2 regions of the Paenisporosarcina sp. P5_A11 genome follow, and region 1 is predicted to be linked to the other one. Evidence: riboswitches for the same ligand, from Rfam matches in the RefSeq annotation. Region 1 holds a riboswitch; the other holds the start of a gene.
The links. Region 1 has a riboswitch for lysine ahead of AC1DOS_RS00485 (amino acid permease). Riboswitches for the same ligand answer to the same signal wherever they lie in the genome.
Positions count from the first base shown of each region.

Region 2: it holds a riboswitch for lysine, as region 1 does, so the genes downstream of both, AC1DOS_RS15195 (aspartate kinase) here and AC1DOS_RS00485 (amino acid permease) in region 1, are expected to answer to the same signal.

Region 1 is NZ_JBFUKT010000001.1:87,847-103,898, forward strand. Features, by position in the region: gene asnB (asparagine synthase (glutamine-hydrolyzing)) at 1-26, shown strand, start outside; gene AC1DOS_RS00470 (erythromycin esterase family protein) at 297-1,547, shown strand; gene AC1DOS_RS00475 (YqjF family protein) at 1,659-2,330, opposite strand; gene AC1DOS_RS00480 (MerR family transcriptional regulator) at 2,598-3,362, opposite strand; lysine riboswitch at 3,545-3,722, shown strand; gene AC1DOS_RS00485 (amino acid permease) at 3,835-5,229, shown strand; gene AC1DOS_RS00490 (YjcZ family sporulation protein) at 5,575-5,751, opposite strand; gene AC1DOS_RS00495 (YebC/PmpR family DNA-binding transcriptional regulator) at 6,402-7,121, opposite strand; gene AC1DOS_RS00500 (hypothetical protein) at 7,330-7,500, opposite strand; gene AC1DOS_RS00505 (formate--tetrahydrofolate ligase) at 7,959-9,623, shown strand; gene AC1DOS_RS00510 (bifunctional metallophosphatase/5'-nucleotidase) at 9,683-11,074, opposite strand; gene dacB (D-alanyl-D-alanine carboxypeptidase/D-alanyl-D-alanine endopeptidase) at 11,250-12,743, opposite strand; gene AC1DOS_RS00520 (hypothetical protein) at 12,859-13,185, opposite strand; gene AC1DOS_RS00525 (DUF2785 domain-containing protein) at 13,362-14,177, shown strand; gene AC1DOS_RS00530 (DUF5412 family protein) at 14,237-14,614, shown strand; gene AC1DOS_RS00535 (hypothetical protein) at 14,831-15,064, shown strand; gene AC1DOS_RS00540 (ZIP family metal transporter) at 15,129-15,905, opposite strand; gene AC1DOS_RS00545 (hypothetical protein) at 15,976-16,052, opposite strand, start outside.
Region 2 is NZ_JBFUKT010000138.1:3,326-8,761, reverse strand. Features, by position in the region: partial or broken gene AC1DOS_RS15210 (succinate dehydrogenase cytochrome b558 subunit) at 1-66, opposite strand, end outside; gene AC1DOS_RS15205 (YslB family protein) at 342-755, shown strand; gene AC1DOS_RS15200 (DnaJ family domain-containing protein) at 1,068-1,439, opposite strand; gene AC1DOS_RS15195 (aspartate kinase) at 1,496-2,719, opposite strand; lysine riboswitch at 2,823-3,003, opposite strand; gene uvrC (excinuclease ABC subunit UvrC) at 3,079-4,869, opposite strand; gene trxA (thioredoxin) at 4,957-5,271, opposite strand.

The DNA of each region.
Region 1 (16,052 bases):
ATACACATATTCAAATAATTGATTAATAAAGAATTGGTCCAGAGTCAAAACTTTGGATCAATTCTTTTTATTATTCGAAACAGAGTAAACTTGAAATGAATGAAAAAGCACCACTTAACTCAAACTTATACGAAAAGTGAAAAGTGCCATTCTAGCTCGACTCCGACGGTGGAAGAAACGAATCGAAAACCTGTTTTCGCATGAGTTTCTGAAGCGGAGGTGCGAGCTGGCACTTGGAGCTAGACATCACGAAAGCGAAAGTAATTAAAGCCAGACATTGAAAAGGAGTGTTTTAATTGAAATCTCTTAAAGAATCCATAAAGAAACATGCTATATCTTTCGAAACAACTGAAGATTTAGAACCAATTATTGAAGCAATTGGTGACGCAAAGATCGTTCTCCTAGGTGAAGCTAGTCACGGCACTTCCGAGTTTTATACGGTAAGAGCAGAACTATCAAAAAGGCTTATTGAGGAAAAAGGATTTACACTAATCGCCGTGGAAGGAGATTGGCCTTCCACCCAGCAAATTAATAGATATATAAAAGGTTATACCGAGGAGGAGAAAGACGTCCGTGGTGTGTTGAAGTCATTCAATCGATGGCCAACTTGGATGTGGGCCAATGAAGAAATTGCTGAATTTGTTTCATGGTTGAAGGTGCACAATGAACAAAAAGAAGCGTCGCTGAAAGTAGGTTTCTATGGAATTGATGTATACAGTTTGTGGGAATCTATTAATGAAGTAATTACATACTTAAGCAAGACAAAACCAGATAGCATGGAGTTGGAACTGGCAAAAAAAGCATTCTCTTGTTTTGAACCATATAACCGACATCCTGAAAGCTATGCAATGTCCTCCGTTAATCTCTCACAAGCATGTGTAGATGAGGTTTCAAAGCTCTTAACTTCCATTCGATCTCACGAAGAAAACTACAAAGATCCACAGGAATTGGACTTGAATCTTAAAATCAATGCGATGGTTGTCCAAAATGCTGAAGAATATTATCGTGCAATGGTTCAAAGTGATGATTTGTCCTGGAATGTTCGGGATGAGCATATGGTTGAGGCGATCAACGAAATCTTGGATTACCATGGTAATGACGCGAAAATTATCATTTGGGAACATAACACACACATTGGAGACGCATCTGCAACAGACATGGAAGCGGCAGGCATGATTAATGTTGGGCAAATCCTTCGTCAACAGAATAGAAAGGAAAATGTCTACGCTGTGGGATTTGGAACCAATAGAGGGACGGTCATCGCTGCTGATGAATGGGGAATTGCATATAAACAAATTGATGTGCCTCCAGCCATGAAAGACTCTTGGGAAGCTGCACTGCATAATACAGGTGCAATTAATAAACTGTTAATCTTTAATGAAGAAAATCGACATTTGTTTAATAATTGGATTGGCCATAGAGCAATTGGCGTGGTGTACAATCCCGAATACGAAGCATATGGCAATTACGTCCCTTCAAAAATCGGAAGTCGTTATGATGCCTTTATCTACATGGATCAGACGAAAGCTCTTACTCCTCTTGACTAGAACTTCATAGTGATTTTATGTGTCTATGCGCGGATTTTTGTCGTCTATTCGCGCATTCTTGTCGTCTATTCGCGATTCCCCAAATTCTCAACACGGTTCAAGAAAAACCTTTTAATATTCCCTCACAGGCGCGAAAAATCGCGCTTTTTTCATTTTGGAATAATGAGCGACTGGACTATCTTCTTGAAAATCCCTCTGCAAAAACGACAACTTCGATTTATCATGAATTCTTCCGCTTACATGTTGCAACACCCAAGGCGAATGATAGGTATCTATTCTAAATAAATGATGTTGCGTTTTGGCCCATAAGTGATAACGCTCCGTTAGCCATTGTTCAAAATGATTACTTTCAATTGGTTTGGAAACCACTTCAAATGTAGTAATAAACATTTCAGATATACTATATGTGAATATTTTCTTATGTCGTTTTAATCTCACATTCGCATATCGGTAAGGCAAAAAGTTACCAAGAGTCGTCAACTTAACAATCAAAGAATTACTGGCTTCTAAACTAAAGGCATGAATACCTCTTCTTCCCTTGTATGTAACATACGTTCGAATATTTAATTCTAAAAAAGAACTCACCCCAGGTATAGGAGGGATAAACCTAGGTCGATTCCCTTTTACCTTAAAAAACACAAAACCGATCCATGCCATGTTGTTATATAAATCGAGTTCCAGTTCTTTAGGTATGTGATTCCTCAGCAATTCTGTAGGAACAGGCCAATGAAGAAATAATACGTCATGCCATTCCTGAGTCATTAACCACGGCTTTCTTATCATAAATTCTCTCCTCTCTGTAAGGTCTAGATACTTATTGTTTCCTACATATGGGTTATTCAAACGGATAAATCATATCCAGGGATGTCTCGATTTCAAATGATTTTATAGAGGGAAATTTCCTATTTAATGCATTTCAGACGTGAGATGCTATTTTTCAGACGTCAAGCCAAAAAAGTCAGACGTCAACATCGATTTTTCAGACGTGACCCTTAATTTTTCAGACGTCAAAAACGTGTATCGATGTTTTAGTCATCGATACACGTTTTTTTATTTGCGCAACCCAGTGTAGACATGGATAGCATCTTTAAGAAATTCAGCGGTACCTGGAACTTCTTTATCGTAATACATGGTAAATCGTTCATCATCTACGTACATTTGTGCAAGATTTTCGTGCGCTTCTTTGCTATATTCATTCCAAAAATACATAAGCCATTGTTTATGCAGATCTGCTGCTCTTTGCGCAAGGTCGCTTGATGGATCTCCTGTTTTAAATGCTTCAGCTAAAGTCGTCTGTACTTCTTCGGAAAGTCGCTTCACTTCATCGTGTTGTGATTGCGTCATGTTTTTTACTTTTGCATTGGATTTATTGACGGTTTCATCACCATACTTCTCGCGAATCTCTTTTCCGTAAGTCTTTTCATTTTGATCAATCATTTTTTGTTTAAATCCTTCAAACTTTTCATTGTCTGTCATTTCTATTTCCCCTCCCTTCGATGAAATTGTTTTTTCGACATTGGCAATTAATAAATCTAACTGGGCTCGCTTATCAAGGAGTTGCGAACGGTGATCCGCTAAGGCTTTTGCTTCATCAAAAGTTGGTGACGTCACAATTTGATTAATCGTCTCTAATTTAATTCCAAGTTCTTTATAAAACATGATTTGCTGCAGTAAATTAACTTCTTTCTCACCATAAATCCGATATCCTGATGAATTGATTCTCGCCGGCTTGAGCATGCCAATTTCATCATAATAACGCAACGTCCGGGTACTGATACCTGCCATCTTCCCAAGCTTTTGCACCGTATATTCCATACTTCACCTCCCGATAAGTTAATCGTACACCTTCACGTTACGTCAAAGTCAAACAGTTTTAAAATAATTATCGTGGGTATACAGACTTTTTAGCTCTCCCTTGTGACAATGATTATGTTTGACATCCTCTAAGAATGTATTTATATTAATACAGTTGAATAAATATATTCCTCATCAGCTCAAGATGAGGTAGAGGTCGCAATAAATATGAATAGTTTGAAGGAGAGTCAGAGAACTTGCTGATATCAAACGAAAGGATTTATTGCCGAAGTACTATAACACTCTGGTTATGGGAGCTGGGACTGTATCCGAAAGGGGCAGGACTGTCATAGTGAGTCACTATGTTGAACTATCTTTTGACTGATCCGGTTTTTGCACACCGTTTCTGAGTGTGCTTTTTTTATACTCTTTTTGACAAGACATGTAATTTCTTATTTTGAGTCAATCGAGTTTCGATAGAGAGGAAAATACGATGAATACAAATAAAAAACTTGGTTTATGGATATTAACTGCGTTAGTAGTTGGAAATATGGTGGGCTCCGGTATTTTTATGCTGCCTCGTACATTAAGCGAAGTTGCAAGCCCTGCTGGCGTTATATCGGCTTGGTTAGTCACAGGTTTCGGTGTACTAATGATTGCTCTTGTGTTTGGTAATTTGGCAATAAGAAAACCTAATCTAACCGGGGGTCCTCAAATTTATGCGAAGGAATTATTTAAGTCTGGTAGTAATGCTTCCACAATGTCAGGATTTATGTCTACTTGGGGATATTGGTTTGGGAATGTTGCTGGTAATATCGCCATCATCACAACTTTTGCAGGTTATTTAACTACGTTCTTCCCTATATTAGTAAATCAGGCTGAACTGTTTACAATTGGATCTTTCACATTAAGAGTAGGAAATGCATTAACCTTTACAGTTTGTACACTCCTTCTTTGGGGTGTTCATTTTATTATATTAAATGGTCTTGAAAATGCTGGTAAGATAAATTTCGTTGCCACAGCAACAAAAGTAATTGGTTTCATCTTATTTATTGTGATTGGTTTATTTGCATTCCAAAAAGCAAATATTCTTCCTTTTGTAGCACCAAGATACGATGAATTAGGACATTCAGTCAGTCTGTTTGGGCAAGTGAATAGTGCCGCAGTAGCCACTCTTTGGGCATTTCTTGGCATTGAATCTGCCATTGTTTTTGCTTCACGAGCTAAAAAATCAATTGACGTTAAGCGCGCAACAACGATTGGACTGCTAATCGCACTTGCCCTTTATATGGGTATCAGCACATTAGTTTTAGGTATGTTAAACCATGATGCTTTAATTGCTTCTGATAAACCGCTAATTGATGCTATTTCAACTGTGTTGGGACCAGTAGGCGGGGAAATTMTTGCAGCAATTGGATTGATTAGTTTATTTGGTTCAACAATCGGTTGGGTCATGCTAAGTGCTGAAATTCCTTATCAAGCAGCTAAACAAGGGTTATTCCTCCCTTCATTCGCAAAAGTAAATAAAAAAGGAATTCCTGTCCTTTCATTGATAATCACGAATTTAATTGGACAAGTGTTCATTTTCTCCACGATTTCGAATACGATTGCTTCAGCTTTTGATTTCATTATTATTGTAGCTACACTATCTTATTTAGTTCCTTATTTCATTTCCTCTGCATTCCAGTTAAAGCTTGTCTTTACTGGGGAAACATATACAAATGTCAGAAGTAGAATTACAGATGGGATTATCGGTGCTCTTGCTACTGCTTACTCCATCTGGGTGATTTATGCAGGAACTGCGGATATCAAAACATTTACATTTGGAGTCCTTTTACTCGCAAGCGGGATTTTATTTTATAAACAAGTAAAAAAAGCTAACATTTAATACGCAAACACCCACTTCATTATGTAGATGAAGTGGGTGTTTTAATGTCATGAGATTTAGACCTTCAATCATAATCATACATCGTGTCTTGCAATGAGCCATCTTTCGTAGAACATACACACAAAACAACCTCTCAATAATTTTGCAACAGAAATAGTGTTTTGTTCAACCTTGAACGCCATAATGACTACCTGGAAGCATATTGCGGTTAGCGATAGTTCAGATATAAAATCACAATAAAAAAGAGTGCCGTCTAAGGCACTCTTTACTCAATTTGGATAATGTTTAGGGGAATTTCAAGATATTCATCACTTATACGTGCGTAAATATCTTGTAACTACTTACTTAGCATCTCTTATGGTTAAAAGTTGCTCCGATAATGATCAATAAGATGAAAAGAACTACAATTAATGCAAAAGTGCTACCTCTACGAGGGCAGCATTCCTCGTGCTGACCACCACCACATGGTGCAAAACCCCCACAAGCGCCGTAACCGCCACCGTAACCGCCATAATAATCCATGATAAAGTCCCCCTTTCCTTCAATGATTATTATTATCTTATGTAATTTATAAAGAGGGACCTAGGGATTTCGCGGAGTTTTTAATATAACAAAAGAAATGAAAGTAAAGTAAGAGCATTTCGTAAAGATGCTAATAGCGGTAATGGTTTACAGGGATGCTTCACATGTTATGTTAAAATTAGTGACCACAAATTGACATAGCCCAGATTTTATGTAATAATAATCTAGTTAACAAATAGCAATTAAGATTTGAAATTCTGGCATCTACTCGATGTTTTTGATTAAACTTATTCACACTGGCGCGACTAAAGGGTCGCAAGGACGTAAAAGAAGGTAGGGTTTACGTTGCTTAAGGAAGACAACCAGTGGACAAATGACCGCGGCACGGAAAGAACGGAACACTTTCTTAGGAAATTATTCCCCGAATATTCGGGATGAAAAATATCATTCAAAGCTTTATATGTTATCTTGTCTATCAAAGGGGCATGTCCAATCGGGCATGTCCCTTTTTCAATTTTCACAAGAAAAGTGGAGCGGACTGATCTGTGGAGCTGGACAACGCTTTTTCGTGATTAGAACTGTTTCTTTTATTTTTCTTAGTATGTAAAAACAAAAAAATCCAACAACCATTTACGGTGTTGGATTTCTCTTCATTCGCCTAAATCAACATTATGATAAACTTGTTGAACATCTTCTAAATCTTCTAATGCATCAATCATTTTCTCGAATTGAATTTGAGCATCCGCATCAAGAGGAATGTCGTTTTGCGCAAGCATCGTCAGTTCAGCTACAGTAAAGTCTGTAATTCCTATGGTTTTAAATGCTTCTTGAACTGCATGGAACTGATCTGGTTCAGCATAAACAATGACTGATTCTTCTTCTTCTAAAACATCACGTACATCGACGTCCGCTTCGACTAAAAGTTCGAATATTTCATCTGCCGTTTTTCCATCAATCCCAATAACAGCCGTTGCATCAAACATGTAAGCCACAGATCCGCTGACACCCATGTTTCCACCGTTTTTACCAAATGCAGCACGTACATCTGAAGCTGTACGATTGACGTTATTTGTCAGCGCATCAACGATAACCATTGAGCCATTTGGTCCGAAGCCTTCATAACGTAGTTCATCATAACTTTCTTCTGATCCGCCTTTTGCTTTTTCAATGGCACGATCGACAATTGCTTTTGGCACACTATATGTTTTTGCGCGTTCTAAAACAATTTTTAATGCTCGGTTAGACTCTGGATCTGGTTCACCTTGTTTTGCAGCTACATATATTTCGCGTCCAAACTTAGCATAGATTCGACTTGTATTTGAATCTTTTGAAGCTTTCTTTTCTTTAATATTATTCCACTTACGTCCCATTTCGATTCACTCTCTTCCCGGTGTGTCTATCTAAATAATGATAATTTCATACCGTATACTTTACGCTTGCTCACTGTTGCATTATACACCAAGAGCTTAATAATTTTCGAGTGAAATCCCAAAAAAGACTTCTGTTTTATCCTAATAATGCTAGTTGAATATGAACTCATAAAAAAAGACTAACTCATCTGAGATAGTCCATTGATCATTAGAGACCTTCTGTATTAATGCGGGGTTGCGTCACCACAGTCTCTGTATTTTCATTTTTCTCTTCTGAAACATCGTTTGATGAAAGTTTAACATTTTTTGTTTCATTATCCTTACGAGTAATGGTTTTATCATCATGATTGTGTTTGTCTTTATTTTTATTATCGGGCATGCATATTCCTCCTTCGAATCATTTATAGAATGTGGTTTGGTTTAGGTATACCCGGAATTCACTTTTATCACACGCTTCAAGCGCTTGAATGCTTATTTTTGTTGTTTCGGTTAAGATATATCATTCAATTCTAGATAGCTGGGTGTCCCTTGCGAAATAAAAAGACGAATTATTTTTATTAAACATAATTAAATCGTTCGACTTTTAACTAAAAATTCACTTGAATCTATGAATTTTGTAAGTTAGTATTGTCAAATAGAGAATTAGGAAGGTCATTCTGTGAATTCCTATAAACACATCATAATAGGAAAAGGAGTAGATTATGAAAACTAAAAATAGATGGTTGTTAAATCATAAGCGAAGTTGAATTTACTCTGTAGTTAGTTCATGATTGCGATATAAGAAAAGCAGGATCAATTAATATTTCCATAAAAGGAAAAAGGAAAGTTGGAGAATTCATGTCGTTTACAGACTTATCCATTGCTACGAATGCAACGATGTTACCGATACAGGAAATTGCTGATAAAGCAGGAATACCACAAAAGGCACTTGAATTATACGGAAATTATAAAGCCAAGATTGACGTCCATTCTCTGCCACCAGTAACCACTCAAGGCCAAGTCGTCTTAGTTACAGCCATCAGTCCAACACCTGCTGGTGAAGGAAAGTCGACGGTTACGGTAGGACTTGCTGACGCATTTAATCAACTACATGAGTCTGTCATCGTCGCAATGCGTGAACCATCGCTAGGACCTGTTATGGGAATGAAAGGAGGAGCAACTGGCGGCGGATTCGCACAAGTATTGCCGATGGAAGACATCAATCTTCATTTCACCGGAGATATACATGCCATCACATCAGCAAATAATGCATTATCCGCGCTTATCGATAATCATTTACATCAAGGTAATGCACTAAATCTAGATCCAAGAAGAATTGCGTGGAAACGAGTTCTTGATATGAATGACCGTGCATTAAGACAAGTAACTATAGGTTTAGGTGGTCCACTACAAGGGGTTCCTAGACAAGATGGATTTGATATCACCGTGGCCTCTGAAATTATGGCAGTCTTATGCTTGGCAACCAGCCTCGAAGATTTGAAAGAGCGCCTTGCTCAAATGGTCATTGCTTATACATATGATAAAGAACCCGTAACTGTACGACAATTAGGTGTTGAAGGTGCTCTCACATTGCTATTAAAAGATGCATTCAAGCCGAACTTGGTGCAAACCATTGAAGGTACTCCTGCAATCATTCACGGTGGTCCTTTTGCGAATATTGCCCATGGCTGTAATTCTTTGATGGCAACAAATACCGCTAGAAGACTGGCAGATATCGTCATAACGGAAGCTGGGTTTGGGGCAGATTTAGGTGCTGAGAAATTCATGCACATCAAATCAAGAAAAGGTAACTTCCACCCAGATGCCGTAGTCATTGTTGCGACCGTACGTGCCCTCAAGATGCATGGGGATGTTGAGAAGAATCAACTTACACAACCAAATGCTGATGCCGTGAAACGCGGGATGTCGAACTTAGCAAAACACGTAGATACGATTCGTCAATTTGGTATTGAACCAGTCGTTGCATTAAACCGTTTTACAGCAGATGCACAAGATGAGTTACAAGAAGTTATGAATTGGGCTAAATCACAAAGTGTTCAGATTGCATTGACCAATGTATGGGAGCAAGGTGGTAAAGGTGGACTTGAATTAGCTAAGCTTGTTAAAGAAGAATTAGCTAAACCGAAAAACTTTACTATGCTTTATGATGAAACCGATTCGGTCGAAGAAAAACTTCGAATTATTGTTCAACAAGTGTATGGTGGATCTGACATTCAGTTAACAGATAGTGCCAAGAAAAAGCTAGTAGAACTAAAAAAATATGGCTGGGATGCATTGCCAATTTGTATGGCCAAAACTCAATATTCTCTTTCTGATCAACCTTCCCTTCATGGGCGTCCTGAAGGGTTTACCATTACCATCCGGGACATTATCCCGAAACTCGGTGCTGGCTTCTTAGTCTGTCTAACGGGTGACATCATGACCATGCCAGGTTTACCAAAACAACCTGCCGCATTGAATATGGATGTTGACTCAGATGGTAACGCGGTCGGATTATTTTAATTTAAATTACCTTCGTTTATGAACAAAACCGGTACGGGAGATCTCCCGCACCGGTTTTTCTATACGTTCATTTTAGTTTTCTGTTTCCATCGGTTATCCATCGCACGCTCCACAAAATCTGTTTGGTTACCATATTGACGGATGACGTCTTTGATTTCTTCTGCTTGGTATTGATCGTTGCGGTTGTTCGCAAGTGATGCATAGCCTGAACCGCGCTGTAAATAATCAGAGCTTGCTACTGAATACCAAACATCATCTTCCATCGGTTGTCCTCCAATGGTGACCACTTCGATTACTTTGCCGTTATGTACGATATCAGCACCGGAAATATGAAGTCTTCCCACGAATTTCCCTCTGAATCCAGGACCTCTGCCATCTGCCAAACAAACTTGGACATCCAGTGATTGCTCAAGAGCTAATTTGATGTCTTTTCCTTTCACTTCAAACGACGTTGGATTTAAAGGAGATGGACAGATTTCAATTAGCTTTTTATTGGAAATATCGTTAAAGACACCCGCATTGACAATACCACTGTTAATAAGACCAATATCGCACTGCAACATGTCTTTTACCCCGTCCGCAATTAGGTTAGTCAATGGATTTTCCTCAAGCACATCATGCCAAAGAGGATGACTGATTGTATAGAGGGGCTTGCTCAACGTTTCAATAGCTATTTCTTTATTATCCTTAAGAATAGCCAGTACACGCTCATCTTCCTTCCCGTGTTCGGTAGAAAGAGTGGCCGAATGAAGCAATTCTATGTGTCTATTCGGATTCACTTCTAATTCCACAACTCCTAAATATTCTCCGTACTTCCCTGCACTGTTCATAATTGTGCCATTGACGATTTTTGCTTCTTTGTAAAGTTGGTGATCGTGTGCAGAAAGGATAACATCTATTTGGGGCATATCTTTCGCTAGGTCTTCGTCGGCTACAGTTCCGATATGGCTAAGCAAAATACACAAATCGTACTTACCTTCATTTCGTTCAATCTCATTCGCAATCGCAACCTGATAAGGATGCACATGAATCCCTAGACCTTCATTGAACACACCCATATCTGGTGAAGAGCCCGTAATCAGTATACGCAATCCATTTTTATTGATAATTGTACTCGTAACTACTCCCTTGATGTTGCTTAATTCTTTTCTCACTAAGTTGTTGCTAATGAACGGGACAGAACTGTGGGTTGCCATATGTTCAAGCGTATCCATGCCATTGAACATTTCATTGTTCCCTATAGTCAATGCATTGTATCCCACTTCTTCCAGCAGTTCAATTGCCGTTATTCCTCTCGTACCTTGCAATTCGATGCTTTTAAAGTCAGCGAAATCTCCGCCATCTAGAATTAATGTATTGTCATCTTTATGCTGCGCAATCAATGTCGCAATTTTTGAAAAATTTTCAAAATTACTATGTATGTCATTAGTATGTAAAATTTTTAGTTTCATAATGTCCCCCAGCTATTTTTTTCTATCTATTTCATACATTCGAAAAAAATCCCTAAATTCCTGCATAAATATCCAAATTTATCTAAATAAAAATTAGACTGCCCTTGCTCCAATGAAATTTGGGGCTGTGGCAATCTAACTTAGAATTTCTGTTAATTTTTCTTTTCGAAATACGTTAAGGAGTTTTTTTCGAATTCGCAATAGCTGTTGCTAGACGATCGATAACAGGAACCGTGCTGGACTTAGTATTCTGAGTTTGGACAGAGAAAACTAACAACTCTCCATCTCTAGTTTTCACATAGCCAGCTAGTGCACTAACATTGTCTAGACTACCCGTTTTCGCCATCACATTTCCTTTTGCTGGAGCCGTTTTCATTCTTAGACGTAATGTACCACCCACGAATCGTTCATATCCACCGGCAATTGGAAGTCCTTTTAAAAATACACCATACCATGGTTCAGATCTTACGTGATGGAGTAATTGAGTCATTTGACTAGAGGGTACTTTGTTAGCATGTGACATACCAGCAGCGTCTTCGAACACCCATTGGTTGACATCCAAACCAACGGAACCCGCATACTCTCTCATTACTTTAAGACCAGCATCCCAGCTACCTTCTCCGTATTTTACTTTACCCATTTCTTTCGCTAAAACTTCTGCATGCGTATTGTTGCTTAGTTTCAAAAACGGAATCATTAAATCTTTTAACGGCATTGATTTTTTCGAGAGTAACACACGTGCATTATTAGGTGTTTTCCCTGAAACAACTTTAGATGTAGAGACAAATGTAATTCCTTTAGAAGCTAAAGATTTTTTAAACACATCTAATGCATAAGCGGTCGGGTTGGCTACGGCAATCCACTCTTTCTTTCCAGCAGATCCAATAGGCGCATTACCCGTAATTATGACTTTATTAGTTCCGTATTCACGTTTAATCTTCAATGTATTTGAATATCCTTTTGGAACTGTTTTTGATTGATTGACGATACGGACTACACTTGTTGCTGGTGTTAACGTAATTTTTGCAACTCGACCATTGATTGAAGGTTTGGCATCAACAATTAAGGACCCTGCATCGTAGTCCGTGTTCGGTGAAAGACTTAAAGCAGAAATTCGAGCTGCATAGTAATAGGATTCATCTTCTTTCGCAATTCCAGCTGACAGTCGATCAGCGTCAAACCATGTATCATCACCAATAATGTGGCCAGAAAGTCGTTTCACTCCTCTAATGACCAACATATTGGCAAAATGATCAAAATCTTTTTTTAGTAGAGTAGGATCCCCTTTTCCCCGAAGATACAGATTTCCATACAAGGTTCCTTTTGAAACATTTCCGTTAGTTAACACATCTGTAGAAAAACGATAATTCTCTCCCAATGTTTCCAATGCCGCAGAGGCCGTGAGGATTTTTAATGAAGAAGCTGGAGTAATGCCTTTATCACCATTTTTTTGATAGACGATTTCCCCTGTTAACGCTTTTCGAATCGTTACACTAGTAGATGCACTGGTCATTCTACTATCAGACATGACGCTATTAATCGATTTTTGTAAGCTTATATAAGGAGAATCTGCATGAACTGTTGAAGTTTCTGGAACTGTTGTTAATGTCGTTCCACTAAACATGATAATAGTAGCTAGACCAATTAAAAATTTTCGTTGAATTTTCACTTTTACCTCCAAATTTTTTAATAAGATATTACTAGTTTAGCATTAAATTGTCAGATAATGCCGTCTTTCTTGGTCTACGATAGTCCTTCTATGTAATATTTACGCCATCAATCCTTCAATCAGGCAATCTCTTTTCAAATCGTATATATGAATATAGTCGATAACCTAAAGAGATTAATGCTAATAAGCCTATAAACCTGGTGAGCCCATCTAAAAAGATGATTACGAATGTCCCTATGATTGCTGAAAGTATTACTGTAATATTGCCAGCTATTCCGTTAATCGGATTATTGGAAACAAAGAACGTGCGCAAACCTTTTAAATCTTTTGCAAAACAATCTTCATGATAAGGTACTACTTGAAACATAAAAGTGGTCGTGACTAAATCACCAGTAAACTTAATTTCTCTTCCGCATTTTTCACAGTACACCCCTTGGCTCATTCACTTCTCTCCAGTCTATTAAGTAATTTTATCATGTGGTAATATTATCATATATGCGTATTTTTTGTAAAAAAATAAATGGGCACACTTCGAGTATTTTGGACATTTAGACTTCAATAATTCAACTTAAGATTCTTTCTTAAATAAGGTAGAGTTAGACAAAAAGGAGAAATAATATGGAAAACTTAAAAACAACATTAACTAGTATAATCACTGGGGAAGTAACTCATATATCAATACATATTCTTGATGAAATGATTGAAAATATTGGCACGACCGACCCTGTCGTAAGAGATCAACTTATTTTTAGTGCATTTTGTAAACTGATATTCGAAGATCGTTTAGAAAAAGAGCAGTTGGAATATATATTGAACTCTCTATTAAAAAATCGTTCCTTGTTTTTCGATATAGAAAATTCAACGACAGATTCTGTCTTTACGCGCTCATTTACGTCTCTCTTCTTTGCGGCAATTTTAGAATATGATGTAACCAAACAAATACTCGATGAAGACATCATCCTTCAAGTCATCAATGCTTCAAATGACTATATGATGAAAGAACAGGACTTGAGAGGCTATGTTCAAGATAAAGGATGGGCACATTCCGTCGCCCATGGAGCTGATTTATTGGAATCACTAATCAAACATCCATTGTCAACAGAAGCAGATGCACGAAAAGTACTCAAACATATTGCTCGATTCCTCACTATTGCAGTCGGTTATCAAGACGATGAAGAAGAACGATTAGCTCGTGCATTTGTCACTTTAGCCACTCACCATTTAACTGATGAAATTATTTCGGATTGGCTTTATTCGCTTGATCGCTCTCTTAGAGAAAAAAGGGCAAACGCTAATGGAGAATTGCAACCATACTATGCTCAACTTGCTTTTAAGAATTTTTTGAAATCAGCTTTCTTTTTGTTTGAGAAGCAGCTGGACAGTAAACCTTTGCAACATACTACCAAACAAATTGTCTGTAAACTTATCCATTAACAAATTCCTGAAACCATTTCCTTTTCCCATCGTTTATTAAGGACAGAGGAGTGAGGTTTATGTGGTCGAAGACATTTTTGAAAGGCATAGGTTATTTTGTTTTGCTTATCGGGTTCCTTCTATTCAGCCTGTTCATGATTATCAATTATTTATTTTTCAATATAAACCGTGTCCCTGAAGGTGAACTGCTAGCTGAGGAACTCTCCCCCACCGGAGAGTACACGGTCCTGACTTATGTAAGCAATGCACACTCCACGGTTGCACCTGCAGTTAGAGGCGAAGTAATCTACCATGAAAAGAATAGAGAAAAAAGGAACCTGTATTGGGCTTATAGGATGGAAGAAGGCGAAATCGATTGGATCACTGAACATATTGTATCCATAAATGGAATGGAACTTGATGTTCGCAGTGACACGTATGACTTTAGAAAAGACTGAGGACTTATAGTTAAAGTATCTTTTCAAGTACAGATCACTTAACCCTCTAATTCAATTGTGTGTAAATGTTCCTGATTGTTCAGGAACCTAATAATTCGTGAGTCCCCTCTTGTAGCAATCGGCTATGTCATCTATAGCTTTTCGACCACTTACTTGATGGCAAGTATCGGTTTTTTCATTCTCGCTTGTTTTCTTTCTCTGGCAAACACAGGGTTCATGACATTTATACAAGAGAATATTCCGATTGACATGATGGGGAGAATATCGAGCTTATATGGGATGATTGCTCATGCGATTCAACTATTAGTTGTATTGATTATGGGGCTAGCTGCACAATGGTTTTCGGTGCAAGAAGTTGTAATCATTGGGTCCGTTCTCATGTTGGTCGTTGCGTTCTTACTAATAGTCACAGTTATCCGCCTAACCCGTTCTAAAATAGCTTTTGATTGAAACCTTTCTATATAAAGTCCCCCGCTAAACTCTTCATATTAACGGGGGACTTATTTTGTATAAGTTAAATAAAAGCGAAATATACTCCAATTACACAAATACCAAAGAGTGCAAGAAAGAAAACTTTCGTTGAAGTAGAGTCTTTAATCGAGTCAGTCAGAATTTCTTTTACTGTCACCATATAGATCATCCCAATAGATAAACTGATGAAAATCGACCAGAAAATCGGATTATCGATGCCTAAAAAATTTCCAAAATATGCACCAACCCCTATTGGTAAGGCTACGATAAGCGAAAGAAAGATCAATGTCCAGATGCCAAGACCCGCGATAAATAAAGGAGTAAATACGATAATTCCTTCAGGAACGTTATGAAGAAATATTGTTTGAAGGATGGAAAAGCTTAAAGTGGAGTCTTGATTAGAACCTAACGTGATTCCTATTGGAAGGTTATGAAGTGAAATACTTAACATTAGCATCGCCCCAGTGTATAAGGGATTACGCTTTTCTTTATTTTCTGGAAGTACCCTTTGAATCATAAACGATTTATGTATGACCTTAAATAAAGTAACGCCTATTAAAAATCCCAAAATAAAAGTAAACCAATTGCCTAACTCGATTGCTTCAGGAGCAATTTCAAAACTTATTAATCCAAGAATTAAACCTGCGCAAATACTGTAAACAGTATCGATTCGCTTCTGAAATCCTTTTAAAATCCAGGCAATAATCCCCCCGATACTAAAACCTAACGCTGTACATAAATACCCAACCACCCATATAGAAGAAATGTTTACCACCCTTATGATATTTGTTTCTATGTTTATATGGGTTTTTGTCTGCATTTATGAAAACTACCGTAGATGCCGAAACCAAGCGAAAAAAAAGGGCTTCCCAAAATAGGGTTACCTTCTGTTAATATTCATCATAAGGCACTTCGAGTTTCATCACCTTTTGGTAAATTTCACTTTTCACCTTTCCATCTACTATTC
Region 2 (5,436 bases), on a different contig from region 1:
ACCTATTGGAATAATTCCAAGTAGAGAATGCAACCGGCGTAAATAAAATTCATTATCTTTCGACAAGACTGTTACCCCCCTCATTACTTCAAAATAGACAGACAAATTTAGACCCTCGTATGAAACGAAAGCAACATTGACTGCATATCTCATCATGGTACAATATTATGACATGTTTATTGTACTCCCATCATAAGGGAGCGTCAAGACAAGGTAGCCTACTACATATGACATTAAAATGCAGGATAATTCTCGATTTCTCATCTTTTTCCTACCTTGCACATGAATAATTCTTAGATTAATAAAGTTAAACGTGAATTTAGTTAGAAAGCGGGATTTATATGACATTGACAGATACAAAAACAGTACCAGCTTTTGGATATGAATTAATTAGAGATCATGTACTTTCGACAATTTTAGGCAAGCATGAAGATGATATTTTATATTGGTCAGGAAAAGAATTAGCACGCAAGTTTCAGCTGTTCTCAATGGAGGAAGTATCTTCCTTTTTTGAAGAAGCTGGCTGGGGTGTGTTAACTCTTGATAGTCTTTCAAAGGATGAAGCATTTTATACACTAACTGGCGAACCAGATGCACTTCAAATCGACAAGCGTTGTTTTCGCCTAGAAGCTGGCTTTTTGGCGCAACAGCAACAAAAGTTAGGTGGCTACTTGACAGAATGCTTCGAGGAAAAATTTATAAAGAAAAACATCATCCACTTTCATATAAAATGGGATTTAAAAGAAAAGATTTAGTGGAACCAGCCAGCATGCACCTTTTGGGTGCATGCTGGTTTTTTTGAGGGGGAATTGATGGATTCCTACGTCGATGCGATTTTTTCCTACGTGAACCCTCATTTTTCCTACGTCAATGCTCAAATCTCCTACGTCAACTCACTTTTTTCCTACGTCATTTCCTTTTTCAGACGGCACGCCTCTTTTTTCAGACGTCACCCATCTCTTTTCAGACGTCAACGCCAAAAAGTGCGACTGAGCAACCGCTCAGTTGCACTTTTTGGTCGAAATACAAAAAAAGCTGGCGTCACTTCAAAGTGACTACCAGCTTTTTTAATCCCATTTAAATCTATCGCTCATTTCAGATTGATATTGCTTAAAAGCACTACTATTTGTTTGAATCCCTTTTTTCGATAACATTCGGTTCATTTGTGTCAGTTTTTGATTGTATTGTTGTTCCAATTCGGTTTTTTCTTTACCTAAGGCTTTTTTCATTTGATGTTGCAAATCGCTCATTTCTTCTTTTATGAATTGAGCTTCTGCGTCATGTCCTGAATTTTTCAAGATGCGCATGACCATTCGAATATCTTCCGGGTAATGAGCAAATTCATCTGGTGGTAAAGGTTTTCCCGCTCCAGGCAAATTGTCAAACTGTCCCTCACGCTGTGCTTTTTTGATTAAATCCTCCACTAGATGCCAGTTCATTTCTCACACTACCTCTCATGATTATGAATATATTCCCATTATATCATGAAACTTCCTTACACTCGAACTGCAGTTAATTCATATTCATCATGCAATGCATTGGCCGCTTTTAGCATTTCACTTTCAGGGACAACAACCGAAACTTTAATTTCTGATGTACTTACCATTTTCACGGGAATTCCTTCTATGCGCAAACGATCGAACATTTGAGCAGCTACACCAGGATTAGATACCATGCCTGATCCAACGATTGAAACTTTGGCTAAACCTACTTCGTAATTCATAGATTGGTAACCAAGATCAGCTTTATTACTTTCTAACACTTGTACCGCTTCAGCAAAATCTTCTTTTTTAATAGAAAATGACACACTTGGTTGTATGCCTTCCATGATACTTTGAACAATAATGTCAACGTTCACATGATGTTTAGCTAGTGTTGTGAAAATTTTTGCGAGAGAGCCGTTAAATGGCACTTTATATGCTACCGTCATACGAACAATCTCCGGTTCAAATGCAACACCGCGCACAATTAGGTTTTTCTCCAATGTGGGTTCCTCCAATAATATCGTCCCTGTTTCTTCGGTTAAGCTAGATCGAACACTAAGTGGCATGGAATAATTTTTGGCAAATTCGACTGCACGTGGATGTAATACACCCGCACCTAAATTGGCAAGCTCTAGCATTTCATCATATGCTAGTTCCTGTAATTTTCGAGCACCTTCCACGCAACGTGGATCTGATGTATAAATACCATTGACATCCGTGTAAATATCACATTGGTCCGCCTGAATGGCTGCTGCTATTGCAACAGCCGTTGTATCAGAACCTCCACGTCCGAGCGTTGTAATTTCACCGAATGCGTCCATGCCTTGAAACCCAGCAACCACTACTACCTGTCCAGAGGTCAAAGCTTGTTCAATGCGAATGGTATCAATGTGCTCGATTCGAGCATTACGATGAACCGATTCTGTTCCAATTCCTGCTTGCCAGCCAGTGAATGACACCGCATCTTGCCCCATATGTTGAAGTGCCATCGTAAGTAAGGAAATCGTCACTTGTTCTCCAGTTGATAGCAACATATCCATTTCACGTTTTGAAGGCTCTGCTGATAAATCTTGTGCTAAACGCATTAATTCATCAGTCGTTTTGCCCATTGCTGAGACAACCACAACAATTTCATGCCCTTTTGCAGTTTCACCTATGATGCGCTTTGCGACGTTTCGAATGCGTTCTGTGTTGCCAACTGATGTTCCTCCAAATTTCATGACCAAACGACTCAATGTAAACTCTCCCTTATTTCCAAAGAAGCTAAAAAAGACAGCCTATCCACGAGTGATCGTGAAAAGCTGTCTCCATGCATGACCGTTCTTAAAGAAGCGTCCATGTGAAGATAGCCCTCCAGAATCCAATTAGATTCTGACAATCCTGCATTTATTCAATGCAAAACCAGTGCGACATTAGACAGTTAATATCGTACTTCGGCGAATTTCCCTTTCAAAAGCAGTCAACGGATCTGTTCATCCTCATGCAAGTTACTGATGATTTTCGCACCTCTATCACCACTTTTTCAATGATAGTTCAAACATACTTTGAACTTTCATTAGTGATTCAATTTCAGTGAGTCAACAATATCATAAGATTACTCTTTTGACAATGACTCATTTTTAAAGTATTCAGACATGGATTCAGCAATTTGCAAAGGCAACCCTGATCCTTTTAATTCATCAACAGATGCTTCTTTAATACGTTTTACAGAGCCAAAATGTTTAAGTAACATTTTTTTGCGTTTAGGACCTATTCCTTCAAATCCATCTAAAGCCGAAGCTATGGTTTGCTTGCCTCGTTGTTGTCGATGGAAAGTAATCGCAAATCGATGCACTTCATCTTGAATACGTTGCAGTAAATAAAAACCTTCACTCGTTCGTTTTAACGGGATGATTTGAGGTGGTTCTCCGTATAACAAAGAAGATGTTTGGTGTTTCGCATCTTTCGCAAGACCCGCAATCGGAATGGATAAACCTAGTTCGTCTTCAATAATTTCTCGAGCGCTTTCCATTTGCCCTTTCCCGCCATCAATGACAATTAAATCTGGAAGAGGTAGATGGTCATTTAACACACGTGTATATCGACGTCGAATAACTTCTCGCATCGCCCCGTAGTCATCATGTCGTGCTGCAGTTTTTGTTTTGTATTTACGATAATCTTTTCGGTTCGGTTTGCCATCAATAAATGAAACCATTGCTGAAACTGCATCTGCTCCATAAATATGAGAGTTATCAAATGCTTCAATCCGAAGCGGCGGAGCAATGTTCATGGCTATACCTAATTCTTCTACAGCACCAATTGTTCGTTGTTCTTGGCGGTCAATAAGCTGGAATTTCTCTCGTATGGCAATTTCGGCATTTTTAGTCGCTAATTCAATCATCTGCTTTTTCTTGCCACGACTTGGAGAAGCCACTTTGATTTCAAGCAATTGCTTAGCTAATTCTAAATCAACTGAAAGCGGCAACAATACTTCCTTAGGTTTTATATGATGAGGTTGATCATAAAACTGACCTAAAAATGTTAAAAATTCATCATCAGGATCTTGGATTAACGGGAATACCGATACATCTCGTTCTATTAGTTTACCCTGTCGCACAAAGAAAACTTGAACACACATCCAACCTTTATCAATGGCAAAGCCAAAAATATCACGATCCGTAAAGTCGTTCGTCGTCATTTTTTGTTTTTCCATGACTGTTTCTATATGTGTGATTTGATCACGGTATTCTTTTGCTCTTTCAAATTCCAAATTCTCGGCCGCTGATGACATTTTTTCTGTTAGTTCTTGTTTGACTTGCTGATAACCACCATTTAAAAAACGTGTAATTTCATCAATAATCTCCCGATATGCATCTTGCTCAATAGGCTTTACACAAGGTGCTAAACACTGGCCTAAATGATAGTACAAACAAACCCGGTCTGGTAATGTCGGGCATTTTCGCAGTGGGTATAAACGATCAAGTAGTTTTTTGGTTTCACTAGCGGCATACGCATTAGGGTAAGGCCCAAAGTATTTTCCTTTGTCCTTTTTAACTTGTCGTGTCGTAATCAATTTCGGATGTTTTTCACCAGTTATTTTAATATATGGATACGTTTTATCATCTTTTAACATGATGTTATATTTCGGATCATGTTTTTTGATTAAATTTAACTCTAAAATGAGCGCTTCAATGTCTGATGATGTCACGATATATTCGAAGTCTACGATTTCATTGACGAGACGTTGTGTTTTCCCGTCATGACTACCCGTGAAATACGAGCGCACACGGTTTTTCAATACTTTTGCTTTACCAACATAAATAATCGTATCCTGTCTGTCTTTCATTAAATAAACACCAGGATGGTCTGGTAAAATTGCGCATTTCTGTTGTATTAATTCATTCATACTTGTCATCACCTGTTGAAAAAAACCGGGTGCCCATGGGTACCCGGTTTTTAATATTATTTTACTATTACTTATAATACTGTTTAATTAAGAGTGTTTGTTTACAAGTTCTACTAATGCTTCTTTCGGGTTAAATCCAACTACTTTATCAACTGGTTGCCCGTCTTTGAATAGTACTAATGTTGGAATCGACATAATGCCAAAGTTGCTAGCAGTTTCTTGGTTAACATCAACGTCTACTTTTACGATTTTTACTGTTTCGCTCATTTCAGCATCTAATTCTTCTAAAACTGGAGCGATCATTTTACATGGTCCACACCAAGGTGCCCAGAAATCAACTAATACTAAACCATCTGAAATTTCACTTGAAAAACTTTGATCCGTTCCGTGTACAATTGCCATAATAAATTTCCTCCTTCAAATACAAACTCTAAACGTAGTATAGCATCTTGAATTTAACGCTACTACTTTTTTGCTCATCATCAAAACATCTAATAGTACTAGTTTCATTTTCTTTATATTGATTTCCCAGATAAAGAAAATAAATCTTAAAAAACTCCGCAAGTT